Regions from separate parts of the Desulfitobacterium chlororespirans DSM 11544 genome, predicted to be linked through region 2. Evidence: riboswitches for the same ligand, from Rfam matches in the RefSeq annotation. Region 2 holds a riboswitch; the other holds the start of a gene.

Region 1 (4,421 bases), on a different contig from region 2:
TGATGTGGCGGTATCACCACGGATTATGAAGCAAATGTCCGAAGCCTATCGCAAGATCCGCAACACCTTAAGGTTCTTGCTGAGCAATCTTAATGATTTTGATCCGGCTAAGGACCGGGTGGATTATAAAGATTTGCCGGAGATTGACCGCTGGGCTCTGCTGCAGCTGGGCAAAGTGACCCAGCGGGTATTGCAGGGGTACGAGAAGTACGAATTCCACTGGGTTTACCATTCGGTGCATAACTTCTGCGCTGTGGAGCTAAGCGCCATTTACCTGGATATCGTGAAAGACCGGCTTTATGTGGAAGGAAAGAATTCCACTCTGCGCCGTGCTTCTCAGACAGTGCTCTACGATGTCCTCAATGCCCTGGTGCGCTTGATGGCGCCGGTGCTGACCTATACGGCGGATGAGATTTGGCCTTATGTCCCAGGGGTACCTGCTGGTTCCCATGTCCAAACTGAGGAAATGCCCAAGGTTGATCCGCAATGGCTGGATGAAGCTCTGGAGCAAAAATGGGATACGCTGTTGGCGGTCCGCTCTGAGGTAACAAAGGCCTTGGAAAAAGCCCGTCAGGATAAATTGATCAACCATCCTTTGACAGCTCAGGTAGACCTGTATCCCAATACTGAACTGGAAGGATTCTTAAGAGATATTCCCAATCTGTCGGAAATCTTCATCGTCTCGGCAGTTCAGCTCCATAGTGCAGGAGAAGAGAAGCCTGAGGGTCTGAGCATGGCAGAAGACCTGGCGGGTTTCGGCATAGCCGTGAACTCGGCGGCAGGAGAAAAATGCGAGCGCTGCTGGATTTACGATACAGGAGTTGGGGAGAATCAAGAGCATCCTACCCTCTGCCCCCGCTGTGCTTCCGTTGTAAGCCATCTCTAAAAAACAGCATTTCTTTACTATTTCTATTTTTAAGACTTGGGCGGTACTATCCGCTCAAGTCTTATTTAATGTATCTAAAACGATAACGTTTATTATTAAGGTCAAATCCATGGACAATAGTTTGAATACTTAGTATTATATTTAGTGATGAAAACCAGTGGATTTATTTGTCTAATTTTTAGGATCAGGTACTAAATTGCACTTGATTTTCTTCTGGGATTTTGAATTAAATGCTCAAATTAAAGACCTACAGAGGTGGGAGTGAAGAAAATGAGGCTTACAGAGAGTCTGGCCAACCGGATCGTGGATTTGATTTATTCCGAAAGTGGGTTTCATGGCATTGTTTGTGACGCTACGGGGACCATTATCGCCGATTCGGCTAAACAGCGGGTTGGCGTTGCCCATGCGGGTGCACACCGCATCATGACGACCTCTATCCAAGACATCAAAATCACTGCAGAAGATGAAATGAGTTCGCAGGGAAAACAACGGGAAGGCATGAACATCGCCATTGTCCTCGAAGGTGAAAAGCTGGGGACCTTTGGTGTGGCCGGCCCTTTGAATAGTGTTGCTCCTGTAGCGAAAGTCACCGCGGCGATGATTGCTTTTTTACTCCGGGATGAAGAACTGAAAGAGGTTCTCAAGGCTCATGTGGAGCGGATGGGAGAGGCTCTGGAACAAGCGGCTGGAGCTATCCAGGAAATGGCGGCTTCTTCGGAAGAGGTGGCGGGGGTGAGTCAGACTGTGGCTACGGTAGCCCAGAATGCCAAAGAGCATGTTAAGGCCACGGAAGGTGTCACCGAATTCATTCGCCGGGTGTCGAAGCAGACCAATCTTTTAGGGCTTAATGCGGCCATTGAAGCGGCCCGTGCGGGAGAACAAGGAAAAGGATTCTCGGTAGTGGCGGGAGAAGTGCGCAAGCTGGCTGATGAAAGCAATCGTTCAGCCAATGAAATCAATGATTTGCTGAGCACCTTTCAGGATACTATGGAAGAGATCGCCAATGGGGTGTTTCAAAACAATGTCATAGCTCAAGAACAAGCTAAAGCCACTCAGGAGATTGCGCAGATGGTGGAGGAGCTGCAACAGGTCGGCACTGAATTAAACGAGCTGGCCCACAAGCTGTAAGAATTAATCATTCCCAACCGGCAGGTATGATGGGGGATTTGTACATTTTATTATTTATGTAGAATGGGATATTTGTGTAGACGAAAATCAGTTTGCTGACTATAATAAAAGCAGGTAAATCCAGTCAATTTGGATCAGGTAAAAATACATAAAGCTTCGAATGATTCCAGTGGGAGAGACTCAACATCCTGAGCGCCGAAGGAGAAACTTCCTGAATGTCGCCTGTTCAGAAAGGGAAACTCTCAGGCAAAAGTACTGCTGGAAGACGAAACTCTGGAGAGCTTCTCAGTGGAGAACACCAAAGGGGTAGCCCGCAAGCAAAGGGTAAATCTCTCAGGTCAAAGGACAGAGGTAGCGCGACGTGCTATTCTCTGTTTTTTATTTTACCCATTTCTTTATTTTCCCCGTGTTCAATAATGTTTTTTCCGGTTTTGGTTAATACTCAATTCTAGGGAGGTGTCCTAAGTGACGGAACTAAAAAGAACACCACTGTATGAGAAGCATCGCCAGGCCGGTGCGAAACTCATTGATTTCGGCGGCTGGGAAATGCCGGTTCAATACGCCGGAGTCATTGAGGAGCACAAGGCCGTGCGCAGCAAAGCGGGGCTTTTTGATGTCTCTCATATGGGTGAGGTGGAGTTGAAGGGAAAGGATAGCCTTGCTTTTTTGCAGTACCTATTGACTAACGATGTGTCGCGAATTCAGGATAACCAGATTCAGTATTCTCCCATGTGCACCTCTGACGGTGGTGTAGTGGATGATTTACTGGTGTATCGCTATAACCGGGAGCATTTTCTGCTGGTGGTCAATGCCTCCAACACGGATAAGGATTTTGCCTGGATGCAGGCTCAGGCTGAGGGCTTTGAAATAAGTTTGGAAAATCGCTCTGGGGACTTTGCCCAATTGGCTTTGCAAGGTCCTTTAGCGGAGAAAATCCTGCAAAAGCTGACAAGTATGGATTTAACACAGATCAACTACTATTGGTTTAAGCATGGGGAAGTGGATGGAGTCCTTTGCCTGATTTCCAGGACAGGGTATACCGGGGAAGACGGCTTTGAAATTTACCTGCCTCCTGAGCATGCTCCCCGGATGTGGGAAAGAATTCTTGAGGTTGGAGGGTCGGAAGGAGTTCAACCCATTGGTCTGGGCGCCCGGGATACTCTCCGCTTTGAAGCCCGACTGCCCTTATACGGCAATGAACTGGGGCCGGATATCACACCTTTGGAGGCCGGGCTAGGGTTTTTTGTCAAGCTGGAAAAAGAACGTTTTATTGGCAAAGAGGCCCTATCTGCACAAAAGGAGAAAGGTGTGCCAAGAAAGTTGGTAGGCCTGGAAATGATTGAACGGGGCATAGCCCGCTCCCATTATCCCCTTCAGAAAGAGGGAAAAGAAATCGGCTTTATTACGTCTGGCTCTTTTTCACCTACTTTAAACAAAAACATTGCCCTTGGCCTGATTCCCCTGGAGTATGCACAAATGGGGGAAACCTTGGATGTGATCATTCGTGGGAAAGCCGTTAAGGCCCGGATTATTCCTTCACAGTTCTACAAACGGCAGGGGTAAAGCAGTGCGAAAATTTTCCTCACCGGGCAAGGCAGGTTTTAAGTGTTACAGAGCACTGGGGCTGTTAAAAACACGATTAAATGGGGTTAGGGACCTGTTCCTTTTCCCCGCAAAATAAGGAGGATGATAGTATGAATCCAGTAGAATTAAAGTACAGCAAATCTCATGAGTGGGCTAAGGTCGAAGGAAATACCGTGACTTTAGGGATTACGGCTCATGCTCAGGACAGCTTAGGAGATGTGGTCTTTGTGGAACTGCCTGATAATGATACCACGGTGGTGGCCGGGGAGGCCTTTGGAACCGTGGAATCCGTCAAGGCCGTGTCGGATATGATTACTCCGGTTAGCGGCAGGGTTATCGATTATAATCAAGAGGTTCTGGATTCTCCTGAACTTCTCAATGATGATCCTTATGGTGAGGGATGGCTGATTAAAGTGGAAGTGGAAGATCTGAAGGTATTGGATGAACTCTTATCAGCCGCAGAATATGAGGCGTTTCTAGCGGAGGAGGGCCAATAAATGAATTACGTGCCGAACACGGTGGACCAGCAGGAACAGATCCTCACCCGGATTGGAGTAGGCTCCCTTGAAGAGCTTTTTGCGGATATCCCGGAAAGCGTTCGGCGCCAGGCTCAATTGAAGATTCGGGAAGGGCTGTCTGAGCTGGAGCTGGTAAAATATATGGGCAGGCTGGCTGCAGAGAATAAAACGGTGGAAGAGTATACCTCTTATCTGGGAGCGGGGGCTTATGAGCACTTTATCCCCAGCTATGTGGATCAGCTCTTGCTGCGCTCGGAGTTCTATACGGCCTATACCCCTTATCAGCCGGAGATCAGCCAAGGGAC
Region 2 (4,421 bases):
CTGGAAATCTTTTCAAAGCTGCCTATCAAACACAAAAATATCGCCCTTCAGCCCATGCTTGAGGCGATAGATATTGAAAAGTATTTAGAGAACATTGAGTTAGTCGTCGTGGGCGGGGAATATGACCGCAATGCCAGGCCTTTTGATTATGACTGGGCCCTGGCGGTCAGAGAGCAGTGTATGCGGCATAACGTCAGCTTTTCTTTCCGTCAGTGCGGGACCAACTTTATCCAGAACGGAAAACTGCGCAGGCTTAATTACGGCATGCTGTTCAAGTGTGCCCGAGAGAGCAATATAGACTATCAGGCAGGAAGGGAGTAAAGTTATGCTGGAGTTACCCGAAGTCCTCACTCTGACCAGGCAGCTGAACGAAAGTGTGAAAAGCCGGCGTATCCTGAAAGTATGGCCCCCCACAAAGGCTCATAAATTCTGCTGGTATAACGGCGAACCCGAGGAATATGACAAAGCACTTTCCGGCAGCAGGATTGCCGGGGCCGAGGGATTCGGCATCTTCGTAGAACTGATTTTTGACAACGGCCGGAAGCTGTGCGTCAACGACGGGGTGAATCTTCGCCTTATGCCGGCCGGTAAAGTCCCGGAAAATTATCAGTTGATGATGGAGCTGGACGACGGACAGGCCCTGGTTTTCACGGTGGCCATGTACGGCGGAATATTTGCGCATGACGGCAGCTATGACAATCACTATTACCTGGCCAGCAGGAACTCTATCTCCCCCTTTGTCCAGAATTTCTCTGATTATTACCTCCGTCTCTTTTCAGAAAGCAAACCAACCCTCAGCGCCAAGGCTTTTCTGGCCACGGAGCAACGTTTTCCCGGCATCGGCAACGGTACGCTGCAGGATATTCTTTTTGAAGCGGGCATCCACCCGAAACGCAAAATAGCCACCCTGGCTAAAAGGGAACGGGATAAGCTGCTTCAGGCGGTTATGAAAGTGCTGAATGAGATGGCAAAGCTTGGCGGCCGTGACACGGAAAAAGATTTGTTCGGAGTTTCCGGGAGATACAAGACAAAGATGTCAAAGAATACAGCAGGAACGGACTGTGGTCAATGTGGCGGGACAATCCTTAAGGAAAGCTACCTGGGGGGCTCAGTGTATTTCTGCCCGGAATGCCAGCCCCAGAATTTGGCTGGTCAACACCCGGTCAGATGATTTGAGAGGGTATGTTGGAGGAAGGGCTTGCCAAATTCGAAACCGGTTTCGAATCTTGGTTTAACTCCAAAAAACGGGGGCGTCGCAAAACTATTTTTGCGCCCTTTTTTTATTGGTTGTTTTCATCCGCCCAATCCACCTTCAAAAGCTAAGTAACTTCTGTTTGACTTAATTTTAATAATGTGATAGCATTTCGAGATATGATGTTACATAGAAACACAACATAATATCGACAAATGAAGTTTGTAGGAAAAAGGCTGCGCCCTGCCGAAGGAGTAACACTCTCAGGTGCCTGGTATTTCAGGTGAAGACTATGAATGGATGTAACTCTGGAGAATCCCATTTTGGGTGCCGAAGGTGTAAGGCTCGAATTCCTCGGGCTAATCTCTCAGGCCAAAGAACAGAGAATCTGTGCTCAAGTACTTTTGGGCCTTTTTGCGCGTATCCAGAGTCAAACCATATGCTTATGGTTTGACTCTTTTATTTGTCAACAAACAATGCATCAGGAGGAGTGTTCAGCATGGAATGGTTTTCTAATTTAGTCGTCAGCATCAACGCAGTATTATGGGATGTCTTTTTAATTCTTCTTCTTTGTGGTGTGGGCATTTATTTTACGATTCTTACCAAAGGGGTACAATTTCGCCTGTTCAAACAGAGCTTTAAGCTAACCTTCGGCTCTATTACTTTGAGAGGTAATGCTGCCAGCGATAAGGAAGGCATGACCTCATTTCAGTCTCTGATTACCTCGGTGTCCGCCCAGATTGGTACGGGAAATCTGGCGGGTGTGGCTACCGCTATGGTATCCGGCGGTCCCGGCGCCGTATTTTGGATGTGGTTGAGTGCAATTTTAGGCATGGCTACCATTTATGCCGAAGCTACTCTTGCTCAGCGTTATAAAACCACGAAAAACGGCGAGCTGGTGGGCGGACCGGTCTATTACATCCGCGCCGCCATCAAGGGGCGGACCGGTAGGGTGGTTGCCGCTGTTTTTGCCCTTTTGCTTATCATGGCCCTTGGCTTCATGGGCAATATGGTTCAGGCCAATTCTGTGGGCGGGGCCATGGAAACCGCTTTCGGGATTCCTTCAGAAATCATCGGGATAGGATTGGCACTTATTTGCTTGCTGGTTTTCCTGGGGGGTGTTAAGCGTATTGTTGCCGTTGCGGAAAAAGTGGTTCCTTTTATGGCAGTTTTCTTTACTTTGGCATCCTTTGTAGTTATCGGCGCAAATTTCTCTAACATTATCCCTGCCTTTCATGATATTTTTGTGGGCGCTTTCTATCCCCAGGCGGTTTTAGGGGGTGTCCTGGGGGTAAGCGTGCAGCAGGCCATCCGTTTCGGCATTGCCCGGGGCTTGTTCACCCATGAAGCCGGTATGGGATCAACGCCTCACGCCCATGCTCTGGCCCGTGTCAAAGACCCTTGTGATCAAGGCCTTGTCGCCATGATGGGGGTTTTTATCGATACCATTGTTTTACTGCCCTTAACTGTTCTGGCCATTTTAACTTCAGGTGTATTGGGCTCTGCCGATGCCAACGGTGAATTCGTCACTGGAATTCAACTGACTCAGGCTGCTTATGCCCAGGTCTTTGGTCAATTCGGCTATGTCATTATTGCCATCTGTGTCCTTTTCTTTGCTTTTGCTACAATTATGGGCTGGTACTTTTTCGGTCTGGCCAATGTGAAGTATCTCTTCGGAAAAAAAGCAGTTCCTTTTTATGCCATACTGGTTGCTGTGTTTGTAGGTGTTGGCTGCGCCCTCAAGGTTGACCTGGTGTGGAATTTGGCCGATCTTTTTAACGGCTTAATGGTCATCCCCAATATTTTGGCCTTGATCATTCTGGGTGGGGTTGTGGCCAGACTCACCAAAAACTGGGGCTCGAGAAGCTAGCTGACTTCGATGGCCACCTTGCTCCCGCCCAGCCCGGCTTGAGCAGGTGTGACCATGAGCTTGACGGGCACTCTGTTCTTGATCGAATCCACGTGGCTGATGATGCCCACGGATAATCGGTCATGGTGGAGCCTTTCCAGGGAGTCCATCACCACTTCCAGGAGGTTGTCATCCAGAGTTCCGAAGCCCTCATCCAAGAAAAACAACTCTAAAGGGGCCGTTCCTTTAAGCTGAATTTGGGCGGACAGAGCTAACGCCAAAGATAAAGAGGCCAGGAAGGTTTCCCCGCCGGATAATGTAGTGGCATCCCGTTGGGCGCCGCCGTTCTTATAATCCCGGATCAGGAACTTTCCGTTCTGGTCCACTTCCAGGCCATAGTTGCCCCCGGTAATCTCTCTGAGCCGCTTACCGGCTTCGATGGAGACGTATTTCAGTTGGTGGGCCGCCACAAATTCAACGAATCGCTTCCCCCTGAATAATTTCTCCAGATCCCGCAAAAGTCCCAGCTGACGTTCCAGCTCTGCCTGACTCTTCAGCAGGTCTTTTTTCTTCGCCAAATTCTCTTTCATGGTCCTGACATGGGTCTCGATCTCAATCTTGCTTTCCTCCAGCCCTTTGCAGAGGGTTTCTTTTTCTTCCTTGAGCCTTTGCATTTGCTCCCATTGTTCAGCGGTCAAACTCCGCCCGCCAAGCTTCTTTTGCAAATTCCCAATGGCGCCAAGAAGCTGAGTTAAGGAGTCCTGATAGTCCTTGACCTGCCTTTTGAGTTTCTCTATCTCATCTCTGCTCAGCAGATGACTCTTCGCTTCCTCAATATTCCCGATCTGTTCCTCCTGTAAAACCTTATCCAGAGACTCCTTATCCTTTTGACTTCTTTCCGCCAGGCCTTGCCAGCTGGTGTGTGCTGATTGCAGGCGGACATAGCACTCGTTGTACTGTTGTTCCGTCTCGTTTTTCCTTGTTTCGGTCTGGACATAGCTCTGCTCGATCCGGGTTATTTGGCTGAGGAGTTCCTTTTGATAGACCTCTAAATTCTCCACCTCACCCACTTTGGCTTTTATGGCAGTCTGCTTGTCTTGAATGCTGCTCTCTTTCTCTTTGAAGATGCCCAGGCTTTCCTTCAGGGATTCTGTCAGGGCAGACAGTTCCGTACTGAGAAATTCTTTTCTGGCCTGAGCTTTTTTTAAGGTATCCCTTAAGCCTTTCAGCTCACTCTCCAGTCCGGCCTTCTCTTTTTCCTTGGCGGCAATCTCCTGGTGCTCCTGCTTAAGGTCCCGGATATTCAGTTCAGCTCTAAGAGCGGTTAGTTCCTGCTCATAAGCTTCATATTTAGCCTTTGCCAGTTCGAGATTCTTCCCT

Evidence for each region. Region 2 has a riboswitch for glycine ahead of BUA14_RS00530 (alanine/glycine:cation symporter family protein). Riboswitches for the same ligand answer to the same signal wherever they lie in the genome.
Region 1: another riboswitch for glycine. It lies ahead of gcvT (glycine cleavage system aminomethyltransferase GcvT); the one in region 2 lies ahead of BUA14_RS00530 (alanine/glycine:cation symporter family protein).

What each region holds. Positions count from the first base shown of each region.
Region 1 is NZ_FRDN01000011.1:182,972-187,392, forward strand. Features, by position in the region: gene ileS (isoleucine--tRNA ligase) at 1-886, shown strand, start outside; gene BUA14_RS28780 (sugar diacid recognition domain-containing protein) at 1,157-2,014, shown strand; glycine riboswitch at 2,175-2,282, shown strand; glycine riboswitch at 2,284-2,367, shown strand; gene gcvT (glycine cleavage system aminomethyltransferase GcvT) at 2,480-3,577, shown strand; gene gcvH (glycine cleavage system protein GcvH) at 3,709-4,095, shown strand; gene gcvPA (aminomethyl-transferring glycine dehydrogenase subunit GcvPA) at 4,096-4,421, shown strand, end outside.
Region 2 is NZ_FRDN01000003.1:110,892-115,312, forward strand. Features, by position in the region: gene BUA14_RS00520 (DUF5131 family protein) at 1-321, shown strand, start outside; gene BUA14_RS00525 (DNA-formamidopyrimidine glycosylase family protein) at 326-1,171, shown strand; glycine riboswitch at 1,491-1,585, shown strand; gene BUA14_RS00530 (alanine/glycine:cation symporter family protein) at 1,692-3,062, shown strand; gene BUA14_RS00535 (SbcC/MukB-like Walker B domain-containing protein) at 3,059-4,421, opposite strand, start outside.